2 regions of the Promicromonospora aerolata genome follow, and region 2 is predicted to be linked to the other one. Evidence: predicted binding sites of a transcription regulator. Region 2 holds the regulator's gene; the other holds the start of a gene.
What was found. The regulator HrcA, encoded in region 2, represses chaperone genes, less so after heat shock. The targets are predictions, from matches to a motif close to TTNGCACTCGNNNNNNNCGAGTGCNAA.
Positions count from the first base shown of each region.

Region 1: the regulator HrcA is predicted to act here: its motif matches at 2,639-2,665, upstream of groES (co-chaperone GroES).

Region 1 covers NZ_JBHUHF010000001.1:2,974,248-2,981,623, forward strand. The annotation lists gene guaB (IMP dehydrogenase) at 1-166, opposite strand, end outside; gene ACFSL2_RS13265 (MerR family transcriptional regulator) at 234-1,460, opposite strand; gene ACFSL2_RS13270 (WhiB family transcriptional regulator) at 1,650-1,937, shown strand; gene groES (co-chaperone GroES) at 2,163-2,459, opposite strand; gene ACFSL2_RS13280 (class I SAM-dependent methyltransferase) at 2,792-4,060, shown strand; gene ACFSL2_RS13285 (glutamate--cysteine ligase) at 4,057-5,235, shown strand; gene ACFSL2_RS13290 (malonic semialdehyde reductase) at 5,241-5,855, opposite strand; gene tsaD (tRNA (adenosine(37)-N6)-threonylcarbamoyltransferase complex transferase subunit TsaD) at 5,965-7,008, shown strand; gene ACFSL2_RS13300 (hypothetical protein) at 7,051-7,376, shown strand, end outside.
Region 2 covers NZ_JBHUHF010000001.1:5,508,246-5,515,621, forward strand. The annotation lists gene ACFSL2_RS24485 (DUF3097 domain-containing protein) at 1-631, opposite strand, end outside; gene ACFSL2_RS24490 (ATP-binding protein) at 713-3,604, opposite strand; gene ACFSL2_RS24495 (hypothetical protein) at 3,687-3,860, opposite strand; gene hrcA (heat-inducible transcriptional repressor HrcA) at 4,211-5,230, shown strand; gene dnaJ (molecular chaperone DnaJ) at 5,259-6,380, shown strand; gene ACFSL2_RS24510 (16S rRNA (uracil(1498)-N(3))-methyltransferase) at 6,391-7,158, shown strand; gene ACFSL2_RS24515 (OmpA family protein) at 7,258-7,376, opposite strand, start outside.

The DNA of each region.
Region 1 (7,376 bases), 2.5 Mb from region 2:
TCGCCGCGGAGAGCAGCGGGATCTTGAGCGAGATCTCGCGCGTCAGGCGCGACGTCGTGTCGATGTCCGACGGTGCCAGGTCGGAGTAACCCGGCTGCAGCAGGACGTCGTCATAGGTGAGCCCGAGGAATCCGAACGGGTCGGCCGGCGCGGTCTGGTCCGTCATGCAGCAAGTCTACGACCCGAGCGGCCACAGATCCTGGCCGGGCGAACGGACGTGCCCGAGGCGTGCGTCACCTCGCCTTGATGACGGCCAGCACCTCGTGCAGCAGCCCGGTGAACGACCGGACCCGCTGCACCGTGGGCCCGAACGGCAGGTCCGTCGCAGCGGCGTCGGCCCGCAGCCCGACGAAGATCGGCAGGTCCGGGTAGCTCTCGTTCACCGCGTGCACGACGTCGAGGTCCGGCTTGGTCTGCGTGGTGGCCAGCACGACCGCCGTCGGACGGACCATGGTCACCAGCTCGACCGATCGGTGGGTGCTCGCGGGGCCGGTGACGATCCGGGCCATCGAACCCTGCGCGGCCAGTGCCGCGGCGAGCGCGTGCGCCGACAGCGGCACCACCTCGTCGGGTGCGGCGAACACGAGGACGATCTTGCGCATCCGGCTCGGGTGGTTGGCCGGGGGGCCGCCCGCCTCGACCATCGCACGCTCGAACTCCTCGGTGTAGTTGCGCAGGGCGCGCAGCGCCGAGGTCGCGAGCACCACCTCCGGCATCTCGCCCGGGCCGGCGAGGACCGTGCGTTCCGACAGCCGCAGCCACGCCGGCTCGACCAGGTCGGTCCACCACGTCGCCGGGTCCCCCTCGGGGCCCAGCACGAGCAGGTTGTCGCAGGCGGTGCGACTGTAGGCCAGTGCCGCATCGACGAGTGCGGAGACCCGGCCCGACGTCGGCGCCGGCGACGAGGCCGCACGCGGTCCGGCAGCGACCGGGGCGTCACCGCCGGTCGCCCCACCGGGCAGGGCCCGCAGCCGTGCCCGGCCGCGGGGCTCCTCCGGCTGCTCGTCGCCCGGCGGCGGACCCGGTGCGTCCGGCTCGTCCCCGTCCTGGTCGTCGCTGGTCGCGGTCGGCGCCTCCACGGTGCCGAGGAACGTCTCGGCGAACTCCGGCTCCAGGGACTCCGGGTCGCCCTCGACCCGCACCGTGGGCAGCGCGGGCGCCGTCCGGGTGGCCACCTCCAGCTCGGCGTCCCCGGCCTCGACCGCGGCCCGTGCCGCGTCCACCGGCGCCACGCCCTCGAGCGTCAGGCGGCGCATCACGAGGAGCCGGGCGACGTCGTCCGGGGTGTAGCGGCGGTGCGAACCGGCGGTGCGGCCCGACGGGCCGAGCCCGTACCGGCGGTCCCACGTACGGAGGGTGGCTGGCGCGACCCCGAGGCGTCTGGCTACGGCGGCGACGGCCAATCCGGGGCTGGATGTACGTGACCCGCCCGAGCTCTGGGCAGGCCGCGAAGAAGTCATGGACTCGATTCTGCCGACCTGGACCTCTCTGCGCCACTGCGAAACCCGGCGTGCCGCCGATCTCGGTGGAATCCAACTCAGAACGGAACAAAACCGGTCAGGCCTGACGCGCTTGCCTGCCCCGATTCGCCGCACAATCGGAGAAATTGCCCCTTGAACAACTTCTGCACAACTTGTAGGTTGTTCGGCATGACGGAGATCTCGAGGCTTCCCGGTCCGGTAATGGAACTGTGGGAATGGCAGTACCAGGGTTCCTGCCGCGACGCGGACGACACCCTGTTCTTCCACCCCGAGGGCGAGCGCGGGTCGACGCGCCGCAGGCGCGCCGAGGCCGCCAAGGCGATCTGCCGCTCCTGCCCCGTGATGATGCAGTGCCGCGAGCAGTCGCTCCGCGTCCGTGAGCCGTACGGCGTGTGGGGCGGGCTCAGCGAGGACGAGCGGTCGGCCATCCTCGCCGGCAAGTCCGTCTCCGCCTGAACCACTTTCGCACCGGCGCCCGTCGACGGGTCAGTCCTGCGGCATCGCCGCCGCAGGTCCCGCCGGGCGACCAACCCCTCGCGTGACCAGCTCCTCGCGCGACCAACTGCTCCGCGCGACCAAGATTCCGCGCGACCAACTTCGACGAACAACTTCTCCGGGCGCGGCAAGAGCCCCGCACCGAACGGTGCGGGGCTCTCGTCTTCTACCTGGCGTGAGCTGGTGTCAGCTCACGACCACGGCGAGGACGTCGCGGGCGGAGAGCACGAGGTACTCCTCACCCGCGTACTTGACCTCGGTGCCGCCGTACTTGGAGTAGATCACCTTGTCACCGACGGCGACGTCCAGCGGCACACGGTTGCCGTTGTCGTCGATGCGGCCCTGGCCAACGGCCAGAACCTCGCCCTCCTGGGGCTTCTCCTTGGCGGTGTCCGGGATGACCAGGCCGGAAGCGGTCGTGGTCTCGGCTTCGAGAGCCTTGACGACGATCCGGTCCTCGAGCGGCTTGATGGGGACCGACACGTCGGACCTCCTCTTTCGTGAGCGGATCGAGAGATCAGCTGCGTGATGGACGTAAGTGGCTCGAACGTTCGACCGTCCGCCGTCGTCGCGGGTGCCGGCGGGCACGAACGTCTGGGTTCTCCCCCGCGGGCCCGTGAACGGGATGCCGCAGCGGTGAACACCCCAAATCTAGGTCGGTGCTAGCACTCGGTCAAGGCGAGTGCCAATCGCGTGGACCTGCTCACACCCTGCGGAGCCGACTCGCCGTCGCCACACCGAAAACTCACCATCCCGGTGAAAAGGTTGCACCCGGTCGCTCGTCACCACCAGGCCAGACGTGGAAAGATCTTCCCATGGATGCGGCGATTCTGAGCAAACTGCTCAGCCCCGACGGCTGGGCCCTGCTGGGCGCCCTTCCGCCCTACGACGAACGACACGCGATGAAGACCGTGACCACGCTGCGTGCCCAGGGCATCGCGCCGGACCTCGCGGCCGCCGTGGTCACCCAGTCCAGGCTCCGCGCCCGGGCGCGGAGCAAGTTCGGCGACTTCGCGGACGGCATGCTCTTCACCGCGGACGGGCTGGAGCAGGCCACCCGGCTCCTCGTCGCCGCGCTGCACGCCCGGCGCTACCTCGACGCCGGCGTCACGATGCTCGCCGACCTGACGTGCGGCATCGGCGCCGACTCTCTCGCCTTCGCCGGTACCGGCCTCCGTGTCGTGGCGACGGACCTGGACGAGTGCACCGCCGCCATCGCGCAGTGGAACCTGCGCCACTTCCCCGAGGCGGACGTGCGCCACGCGGACGGACTGGCCCTCGACCTGCGCGCCGAGGGCGTCGAGGGCGTCTACGCCGATCCGGCCCGCCGCTCGAGTGGCGGCTCGGGCGGGCGGAGCCGCCGGATCTTCGACCCGCGTGCCTACGAGCCGCCGCTGGATTCCGTGTGGGCGCTGCGCGACACCGTCGCGGCGGTCGGCATCAAGGTCGGTCCGGGCATCCCGCACGAGGGACTCCCTGACGACGCGGAGACGCAGTGGGTCTCCGTCAACGGCGACGTGGTCGAGGCCGGGATCTGGTTCGGCCCGCTCGCGCCCGACGGCCCCGGCCGCACGGCGCTCGTGCTGCGCACGTTCACCGACGACGACGGGAAGGAACACACGCTGAGCCGCACCGTGCGGGGGTCCGACGTCGTGCCGGACGTCGGGGACGTGGGCCAGTACCTCTACGAACCCGACGGCGCGGTCATCCGTGCCGGTCTCGTGGGCCAGGCGGCCGCCGAGCTGGGCGGGCGCCTCGTCGACCCGACCATCGCGTACGTCACCACGGACCGCCCGGCCGAGCTGCCGCCGGTCCGCCCCACCGAGTCGGCCGGGGCGCAGGCGCCGATCGCCACCGGTTACCGGGTGCTCGACACCATGCCGTTCGGCCTGAAGCGGCTCAAGTCTTACCTGCGTGACCGCAACGTCGGCCGCATCACGATCAAGAAGCGGGGCACCGCGGTGGTGCCTGAACAACTTCGCAAGCAGCTCGTGCTCACCGGGACCGAGGAGGCGACGATCGTGCTCACACGCGTGGCAGGCAACCAACGGATACTGCTCGTCGAACCACTGGGACCGGTATGAGCTCGCCGGCCCGTCTCGGCTTCGGTGAATCCCCCCGCTCGACGGTGGGCCTCGAATGGGAGATCGGGCTGGTCGACTCCCGCACCGCCGACCTGTCCCAGGCCGGGCCGGAGGTGCTCGCCGCGGTCGCACGCGACGTCGGCGCGCCCCGGCAGAGCCCCACCGGCGGCTACGCGCCGCACGTGACCGGTGAGTTCATGAAGAACACCGTCGAGCTGGTCACCGGCGTCTGCCGCACGGTGGCCGACGCCGGGACGGACCTGACCCGCAGCCTCGACCAGGTCCGGACGGCGACCGACCGGCTGGGCCTGGACCTCATGGGCGGCGGGACGCACCCGTTCGCGCGGGGCGCGGACCAGCAGGTGGGCGACAAGGAGCGCTACAGCCGCATCATGGAGCGCAGCGGGGTCTGGGGCACGCACCTGATCATCTGGGGGCTCCACGTCCACGTCGGGGTCGAGCACCGCGACAAGGCGCTCCCGCTGATGCGCGCGATGCTCACCTATTTTCCGCACCTGCAGGCACTGTCGGCCGGGTCACCGTACTGGGCCGGCGAGCACACGGGATACGCCTCCAACCGGTCCCTGCTGTTCCAGCAGATTCCCAGCTCGGGGCTGCCGGTCCCGTTCGAGACCTGGCAGGAGCTGGAGGCGTACGCGGGCGACATGCTGCACGTCGGCGCGGTCGAGGCGTTCAACGAGGTCCACTGGGACGTGCGCCCGTCGCCGACGTTCGGCACGCTCGAGGTACGGGTCTGCGACGGGCCGACCAACCTGTCCGAAGCCCTCACGCTCGCAGCCCTGGTGCACTGCCTCGTGGAGCACCTGTCCACCCAGCTCGACCAGGGGCGGGCCCTGCCGGTGCTGCCGACCTGGTTCGTGCAGGAGAACAAGTTCCGTTCCGCGCGCTACGGCCTCGACGCCACGGTCATTCTCGACGCCGAGGGCAACCAGGGGCCGCTCGTCGACGCCGTCGGCAAGCTGCTGGTCGAGCTCGAGCCCGTCGCGCACCGGCTCGGGTGCGCGACGGAGCTCGCGGGCGTGCGGGACATCGTCCGCTCCGGACCGTCCTACCGGCGGCAGCAGGCGGTGGCCGCGGCCCACGACGGCGACCTGGTGTCCGTCGTCCGCGCGATGGTCGAGGAGATGCACACCGGCCGGCCGCTGCCCACCTGACCCGCTCAGACGACCTGTGCGACCTCGTCGAACTCGAGACGCGGGGCGCGCGGGCGGCTGGTGTCGGCGCCCTCGACCGCACTGACGTTCACGACGAGGAAGCCCTTCCAGCCGCTCTCGGCGAAGAACTCGGCGTCGATCCCGTCGTAGAGCCCGTGCATCGGGCCGGCGGCCAGGCCCGCCGCCCGCAGGCCCACCACGAGGTAGCCGGCCTGCAGCAGGGCGTTGGTGCGTGCGGCGTCGGCGCGGGCCGCGTCGTCGCCGGCAAAGATCTCGCGTGCGCCCGGCAGGTGCGGAACCAGGACGTCGAGACGCTCGTGGAACTCGGGGTCATAGGCGAGCACCAGGGTGACGGGTGCGTTCGCGACGCGCTCCTGGTTGCCCTCGGGCATGGTCGCCACGAGCCGCTGCCGCGCCTCCGGCGTACGGACGACGAGCACGCGCAGCGGGCTGACGTTCATCGCCGTGGGCCCCCACTTGATGAGGTCGTAGACGGCGGCGAGCTGCTGGTCGGTCACGTCGGACTCGGCGAACGACGTCACGGTGCGCGCCGTGCGGAAGAGCCGGTCGGCGGTCACGTCGTCGATGGCGAGGCCAGTGGCCTCAAGCGTCTCAGTCATGCCCGCGTCAACACGATAGCCCCGGGCGATCGTTCCAGATTCAACTATGACGCCCACCACAGGCGGGGCGTCACCCACCGCACCGCCGCGACCAATTAGGCTGGAGCACATGGCAGAACCCCTGGTCCTCGGCATCGAGACCTCCTGCGACGAGACCGGTGTCGCGCTGGTCCGCGGAAACGAGCTGCTGGTCGACGCCGTCGCCAGCTCGATGGAAGAGCATGCCCGCTACGGCGGCATCATTCCCGAGGTCGCCAGCCGCGCCCACCTCGAGGCGATGATCCCCACCATCCAGAAGGCGCTCGGCGAGGCCGACGTCGACCTGTCCGAGGTCGACGCGGTGGCCGTCACCGCCGGTCCTGGCCTCGTGGGACCGCTCACCATCGGGGCGTCGGCGGCGAAGGCTCTGTCGATCGGGCTGAACAAGCCGCTGTACGGCGTGAACCACGTGATCGGCCACGCGTGCGTGGACCAGCTCGTGGACGGCCCCCTACCAGAACGCGCGATGGCGCTCGTGGTGAGCGGTGGCCACAGCTCGCTCCTGATGGTGGACGACATCGCCACCGACGTCACCGAGCTCGGCTCCACGCTGGACGACGCCGCGGGCGAGGCCTTCGACAAGGTCGGCCGCCTGCTCGGGCTCCCCTACCCCGGCGGCCCGCACATCGACCGGCTCGCCCGCGAGGGCGATCCCTCCGCCATCCGGTTCCCGCGTGGCCTCACCGCGGCGAAGGACCAGGCGAAGCACGCGTACGACTTCTCGTTCTCCGGCCTCAAGACGGCGGTCGCCCGCTGGGTCGAGGCACGCACCGACGCCGGACAGGCCATCCCGGTGCACGACGTCGCCGCGTCGTTCGCCGAGGCGGTCGCCGACGTCCTCACCACCAAGACGATCGCCGCCTGCCACAAGCACGACGTCGACACGCTCGTGATCGGCGGGGGCTTCTCGGCCAACAGCCAGCTGCGCGAGATGGCGGCCAAGCGGTGCGCCGAGGCCGGGATCGACCTGCGCATCCCGCCGATCCGGTACTGCACCGACAACGGCGCGATGATCGCTGCGCTGGGCTCCGCCGTCGTGCGCGCCGGGGTCGCCCCCAGCAACCTGGACATCCCGGTGGACTCGTCGATGCCGCTGACCACCATCACGGTCTGACGACGTTCCCGCGTAGGGACCCTGGGCTCTACGCTGCCTCCCGTGCCTGTCAGAACGCTGGAGAAGCTCGAGCCGGCCCCCGTCATCGAAACAGCCCGCCGACTGCGCGACCGGGTCGGCGCCCGGTTCCCCGGCCGCGGCATCCAGCGGGTGGCGCAGGAGCTCGCTGCCCTGACGGAGCAGGTGGCGGATACCTCGGCCGACACGCGACGGCGCAGCCGTCTCGTCCGGGCCGGGTCACGAGGCCTGATCGCCGTCGTGGTGCTGGTCGCGCTGGTGGCGTTCGGGTTCGCCGTCGAGGCGGCGTTCACCGAGGCACCGGACAACGGGCTGGACTGGCTCCCGCTCATCGAGAGTGCCGTCAACGA
Region 2 (7,376 bases):
CGACGTACGGATGGCCCAGCACGAGGACGGTGCCCCGCGGGACGTGGCGCAGGGCGTCGTCGGTCAGCCGTTGCTCCTTGGAGCCGGGGACCAGGTGGTCCACCAGCACGCCCACCCGCCGCTCGGCGTCGGGCGCGAACTCGGCGAGGCGTTCGGCGAGGTGGTCCACGCCGTCGAGCATCTCGACCACGACCCCCTCGATGCGCAGGTCGTCGCCCCAGACCTTCTCGACGAGCTCGGCGTCGTGCTTGCCCTCCACCCAGATGCGGCTGCCGCGCGCCACACGTGCCGTGGTGCCGTGCACCGCGACGGACCCGGAGGCCGTGTGCGTGGGCTGCGCCGGAGCGCGGTTCAGGACCGGCGCCGTGAGCACGACGGGCTTGCCCTCGACCCAGAAGCCGGGCCCGAGCGGGAAGGTGCGGGTGCGGCCGCGGCGGTCCTCCAGGACGACGACGTGCATGCCGCCCGACTTCTCGACCCGCACGACGGCGCCGACCCAGCCGGTCTCGACCTCCTCGACCACGAGTCCTGGCTCGGCGGGCGTGGCCTGCGACGTCGGCCGGCTCCGCCCTCGGTGCGCGCCAGGAAACGCGGGGGACAGCACGTCGGGCCCATACCGTTCGTCGAACACGCCGTGAGCCTAGATCGATCAACCCGTTGAGTGCTGGATATCTGTGGGATCGGAGTGTCCGGGGCCGCAGATCGCCAGCACTCAGCGCCGGGAGGTCAGGAGGGCGGCCTCCGTGCGGGTCGACACGCCCAGCTTGCGCAGGATCGCCGAGACGTGCACCGACGCGGTCTTGGCGGAGATGAACAGCCGCTCGGCGATCTGCCCGTTGGTCAGGCCCTCCGCGACGAGCGCGAGCACCTGCTGCTCGCGCGGGGTGAGCGCCGCGAGCGCGTCGTCCGACGGCGGGGTCGCGGCCGGGCCGGTGAGCTCCGCACCGCCGGAGCCGGCGGGGCGCCCGGCCAGGCCCGCCCGGTCCAGCAGGCCCTGCGCCTGGTCGACCAGCAGCCCGGCCCCGATCTTCTCCGCCTTCTCGACGGCAGCGGCCAGCGTGGACCGGGCTGCCGGCCGGTCACCGGCGTCCAGCAGCCGTTCGCCGTCCCGCTGCAGCGCGTAGGGCACCAGGTACGCGGGGCCGGGCAGACCGAGGACGGCGGTCCACGGGCCGGTGCCGAGCTCGGCCTCGAAGACCGCCGCCCACGCCGGGTAGGTCCGCCATCCGGAGCACCGGGCCAGCGCGGTCCGGTACGGCGCGTCGTCGACCTCCTGGCCCGCCGCGCGCAGGTCCGCGATCGCCCGCGCCACCACCGCCAGCGGCTCCAGGTCGTAGGCCGGGTTGCGTGGCACGTCGGGATCCATGGCGCCCGACGCGAGCCGGAGCGCGTCGGCCGGGTCGTCGCGCAGGAGGGCGAGCTGGGCGCGCGTGACCGCGACGTGGGACCGGATCTGCAGCTCCAGGCGGCCGAACCGCTCCCAGGTGGCCACCTTGCGGCGCGCCTCTGCCTGCGCCCACGCGACCTGCCCGCGCCACATCGCCAGCCACGTGCGCCGCTCGCCGAGGTACACCGCGTACACGCTGGTGTGGATCATCGGCACCTTGCGCTCGTACCACCGGGCGGCCTCCGCCCAGTCGCCCCGCCCGATCATGGCCTCGACGATGTTGCCCTCCAGCATCACCCGGAAGCCCTCCGACGCGCCGTGCTGCCGAGCCACGGCCACACCCTCCGCTGCGATCTCGGCGGCCTCGTCCCACCGCCCCTCCGTGATCCGGGCGTCCGAGCCGTTGACGTAGTAGCGGCTCAGGCCCTGCCAGGTGTCGCCGGCGATCTCGCGGCCGCGGTCGATCTCGGCCAGCCCCTCGCGGTCGCCGAGCTGGAACCGGCTCACCCCGCGCAGGTTGAGCGCCACCGAGGCGAGCTCCGAGCTGCCGACAGCGGTCGCGGCGTCGTACGCGGCCGTGGCGGCCGCGACCGCCTCGGCGCACCGCCCCTCGAGCATGGCGTGCCGGGCCCGCAGGACCAGTACCTGCGCCCGCACCGTGTCGTCGAGGCCGGGCGGTACCAGCGCGAGCGCCTTGTCGATGGCCCCCGGCCCCTCGTCCGCGCCCGCGTGCCCGGCGATGAGCGCGATGTCGGCCAGCACGGAGGCCTGACCGACAGGGTCGTCGTCCGGCCACTCCGCCAGGGCCTCGTGCGCGACCGCCAGGGCGCGGTCCACCCGGGTCGAACCGCGCAGCGACTCGGCCACGGCACGCAGCAGCTCGTGGTGCGGCACGCCGGCCACCTGTTCCGCGTCCGGCACCTGCTCCCACAGCTCCAGCGCTCGTTCGCCCAGGGTCACGGCGGCGGACGTCGCGGCGGCGGCCGCGGCCTCGTGCGCGACGACGGCGGCGGCGAGCGCCCGGTCCAGGACGCCGGCGCGCCACCAGTGGTCGGCGATGCTGGACAGCTTCGCGACGGACCGCGCACGGGTGGTCAGTGCGCGTTCGAGGGCACGGGCGTACGCGGCGTGCAGGCGCCTGCGCTCGCCGGGCAGCAGCTCCGCGTAGACGGCCTCCTGGACCAGGGCGTGCCGGAACGCGTACCCGACGTCGGTGGCGACCAGCACGTGCGCGTCGATCGCCTCGCGCGCCCGTTCCTCCGGGTGCGGTCCGACGCCGGGGTGCGTCCCGGTGCCGGTGCCGGCTGGTGGTCGCTGGTCGGCCAGGACGTCGTCGAGCACGTCGTGCCACACGCGCGCACCGGCGGCCGATACGACGCGGCACAGGGCCTGTGCCTCGCGGCCGAGGCTCCAGTAGCGCAGCAGCAGGATGTCCCGGAGCGAGTCGGGCAGGTCCGTGCCGAGGAAGCCGACCAGCTCCTCCACGTAGAACGGGACGCCCTCGCTGCGCTCGGCCAGGTCGGCGAGGTCGTCGTCCGGCTCGTCGCCCGTGCCGGTGAGCAGGTCGCGCGCCATCTCGCGGACCTCGTCCTGGCCCAGGCGGCGCAGGTCGAGGCGGGTGGCGAGCCTGGCGCGGTCGAGCTCCGTCATGACGGTGCGCAGCGGGTGGGCGCGGCCGACGTCGTCGCTGCGGAAGGTGAGGAGGAGCAGCAGGCCGGGGGGCGCGGCGCGGGCCAGGCGCACGACCAGTGCGCGGGTGACGTCGTCGGACCAGTGCAGGTCCTCGACGACGGCGACGACGGGTCGGTCCGCGGCGGTCCGGGCGAGCAGGTCGGCGAGCACCTCGGGCAGGCGGTCCGCTCCGGCGTCGGTGCCGGGGACGACGAGCTGTGGTGCGACGGCGGAGAGCGCACCCGCCGCGGGGCCTGCCGCCTCGACGGTGGCCTCCGGTCCGAGGGTCGCGACGATCCCGGCGAGCAGACCGCCCGGGGCGGCGTGGGGGACCGGGCCGGAGCCGGAGTCGGCGCACTGTCCCGACAGGACGAGGAACCCGTCGGCGTCGGACGTCAGCTCGTCGACGAGCCGGGTCTTGCCGATGCCGGCCTCGCCGGCGACCACGACGGTGCGGCCGGCACCCGCGCGGACCGCTTCGAGCGCCTGCCGCAGTGTCTCGACCTCGTTGGTGCGCCCGACCAGGCGCGCACGGATGACCGGCATGGGCTCATCGTCCCATGCCGGTCCTGGTGTGGTTCCGCCGGTCATCGTCGCTGGTCATGGTGGTCCTGCACGGGCAGTCGCGTCAGGCGAGGCGCGGGCGGGCCGGTTCGGCGTCCGTGGTCCGGCGGCCGGTGGCGCGCGGTGCGGCGTCGTCCCGGCGGGCCGCGAGCTCGCGGGCCACCCGGGTCTGCTCCGCCCGGCGGTCGATCTCCTGCTCGTTCCTGCGGTACTCGGCGTAGTCGGTGAAGCCGAACATGGTGTTTCCTCCTGGTCGAAGCCGGTCCCTCGCCGGCAGTGATTCCAGGTTCGTCGCTGAGGTAGCCCGTCCGGATCGGGCGGTCGCCGCATCTTTCCGTGCGGGTTCGCCGGGCCGGCCTCGCGCGTCTAAGTCATCGCCCTATACGCCTGGCGCGAACGTGTCAGACGTGCAGGTCAGCCGGGTGACCTGCACGTCTGCGAGGTACCGGGTGGTCCGCTGGCGGGTCGGGGACTTGGCCTCTGGCGTGTGCCGCGTAGGATTGGCACTCGGTTGGCGAGAGTGCTGGAGAGCGGGCCGGAACTCGGGTGCAGATCCCGGACGTTCTACCTGGGACGGAGGTGAGCGCGATGAGCGAGGAACGCAGGCTCGATGTCTTGCGAGCGATCGTGGAGGACTATGTCCAGACACGGGAGCCCGTCGGATCACGCATACTCACCGAGCGGCACCGGCTCGGCGTCTCTCCGGCCACGGTGCGCAACGACATGGCGGCGCTCGAGGAGGCCGGGCTCATCGCCCAGCCGCACACCTCGGCCGGTCGCATCCCCACGGACAAGGGCTACCGCCTGTTCGTGGACCAGCTCGCCGAGGTGCGGCCGCTGACCGTGCCGCAGAAGCGTGCCATCGAGACCTTCCTGTCCGAGGCGGTCGACCTGGACGACGTCGTCGCGCGGGCCGGGCGGCTCATCGCCCAGCTGACGGGCCAGGTCGCCGTCGTGCAGTATCCGTCGCTGCGGCGCTCCGGGCTGCGGCACCTCGAGCTGGTGCCCACCGCCGAGGGGCGGCTCCTCGTCGTCGTCATCACGGACACGGGCCGGGTGGAGCAGCGCTTCCTCGACGTGCCCGTCGGGATGGACGACGGGACGCTCGGCGAGCTGCGCGCGCGGTTCAACGCCGCGGCCGCGGGCCACCGGCTCACCGAGATCGGCACCGCCTTCGCGCGGGTCACCGAGGCGATGCCGGACGAGCACCGGGCACTGGCCACGGCCGTGGCCGAGGTCGTGACGGCGGCGCTCGGCGAGGAGAGCGAGGAACGCATAGTGCTGACCGGCCAGGCCAACCTGGCCCGGTCGAGCATGCGGTTCGAACAGGGCCTGCGTCCCGTGCTCGAGGCGCTCGAGGAGCAGGTCGTCCTGCTCGGTCTCCTCACCGACATGACCGACGACGCCGGGGTGGCCGTGAGCATCGGCCACGAGAACCGGCTGGCGGGCCTGGCGGAGACCTCCGTGGTCACCTCCGGCTACGGCTCGTCCGACGGCGACACCGTCGCGATCCTGAGCTCGATCGGCCCCACCCGTATGGACTACCCGGGCACCATCGCCGCGGTACGCGCCGTCGCGCGCTACCTGTCGCGAGTGCTGCCCAGCTGACATCCCTTCTCCCCACAAAGAGAGACCTGTGACCGACTACTACGAGATTCTGGGTGTTCCGCGCGACGCCTCGCCCGAGCAGATCAAGAAGGCATACCGCAAGCTGGCCCGCGAGCTGCACCCCGACGTGGCGGGCGACGTGGGGGAGGACCGGTTCAAGGACGTCGCGCGCGCCTACGAGGTGCTGTCCAACCCGGACAAGCGCCAGCAGTACGACATGGGGGTGGACCCCACCTCGCCGGGCGGCGGCGCGGGCGGCGGGTTCGGGGCCGGGTTCGGTTTCCAGGACATCTTCGAGACGTTCTTCGGCGGCGGGCAGCCCGCCGGGCCGGTGCCTCGTGCCCGGCGCGGCAACGACGCGCTCGTCCGACTCGACCTCGAGCTGGCGGAGGCGGTCTTCGGCGCCAAGCGGGAGATCCAGGTCGACACCGCGGTGGCGTGCAACACCTGCGGTGGCGACGGCGCGCGGCCGGGCACCTCGGCGCGCACCTGCGACGTCTGCCACGGCCGGGGCTCCGTGCAGCGCGTGGCCCGCTCCTTCCTCGGCCAGGTCATGACCAACCAGCCGTGCTCCGCCTGTGGCGGGTTCGGCACCGTCATCCCCGAGCCCTGCACCGACTGCTCCGGTGAGGGCCGCGTGCGCTCGCGCCGCACCGTCTCGGTGAACGTGCCCGCCGGTGTCGACACCGGCACGCGCATCAAGCTCTCCGCGCAGGGCGAGGTGGGCCCGGGCGGCGGCCCCGCCGGCGACCTGTACGTCGAGATCCGGGAGCGCGCGCACGACACGTTCGTGCGGCGCGGCGACGAGCTGCACTGCACCCTCCAGGTGCCGATGACGGCGGCCGCGCTCGGCACCGTGCTCGAGCTCGACACGCTGGACGGCCTCCAGGAGATCGACCTGCGCCCCGGCACGCAGCCCGGCCAGGTCATGACCATCAAGGGCCTCGGTGTGGGGCACCTGCACTCGACCGGGCGTGGCGATCTCAACGTGCACATCGAGGTCCAGGTGCCCACGGCACTGGACGAGGAGCAGACGGCGCTCCTGCAGCAGCTCGCGGTGCTGCGCGGCGAGGAGCGGCCCGAGTCGCGGCTCGCCTCCGTGCACGGCGGCGTGTTCTCGCGCCTGCGCGACAAGCTGAGCGGGCGCTGACCGCCCACCCATGAGCGCGCCAGTCTTTCTCGCGGAGGCGTCCACCGCCCATCCGCTGTCTGAGTACGTCGTGGGCTCGCTCTACCTGCTCGACGGTGCGGAGGGCCGGCACGCCGGCGTGGTCCAGCGGCGCGGCCCGGGGGAGCGGATCGACGTGGTCGACGGTGCCGGCGTGCGCCTGCGTACCGTCGTCGAGTCGGTGAACGGCGCCGAGGTGCGCCTGCGGGTCGAGCAGGTCGACGTCGAGCCCGTGCCCGCCGTCGTCGTGACGCTCGTCCAGGCGCTCGCCAAGGGCGACCGCGACGAGATGGCGATCGAGGCCGCGACCGAGGTCGGCGTGGACGCGATCATCCCGTGGCAGGCGGAACGGTCGGTCGTCGTGTGGCGCGGCGACCGGGCCGCGAAGTCGCGGGCACGCTGGGTCAGCACCGTGCGGGCCGCGACCAAGCAGGCCCGCCGCTGCCGCATCCCCGACGTCGAGGTACCGCTGAGCACCAAGCAGCTCGCAGCCAGGACCCGTGCGGTGGTCGCGGCCGGCGGGACGGTGGCCGTGCTGCACGAGGAGGCGACGGCAGCCCTCGCGACCGTGCCGCTGCCCGACAGCGGCGAGGTGCTCGTCGTCGTCGGACCGGAGGGCGGGATCTCCGAGGCCGAGGTGGCGCTGCTGACGGATGCGGGCGGGGTGCTTGCCCGCCTCGGCCCGCACGTCCTGCGCACGTCCACGGCGGGCCCGGTAGCGATAGCCCACCTGAGCGAACGCCTGGGCCGCTGGACCTGACCCGGCCCCCGCCGGCCTAATTGCTGACCTGGTTGAGTGCTGGATATTTGTGCGATCAGGACGTCTCGACCGACAAATACCCAGCACTCAACGGGGCGGTCAGTTCTTGACGATGAACTCCACGCGGCGGTTCTTCTCCAGGTCCGCGAAGGTTCTCGGGACGACGCGCGGGTCGCTCTCGCCAAAGCCCTTCGACGTCATCCGGTCCCTGTCGACGC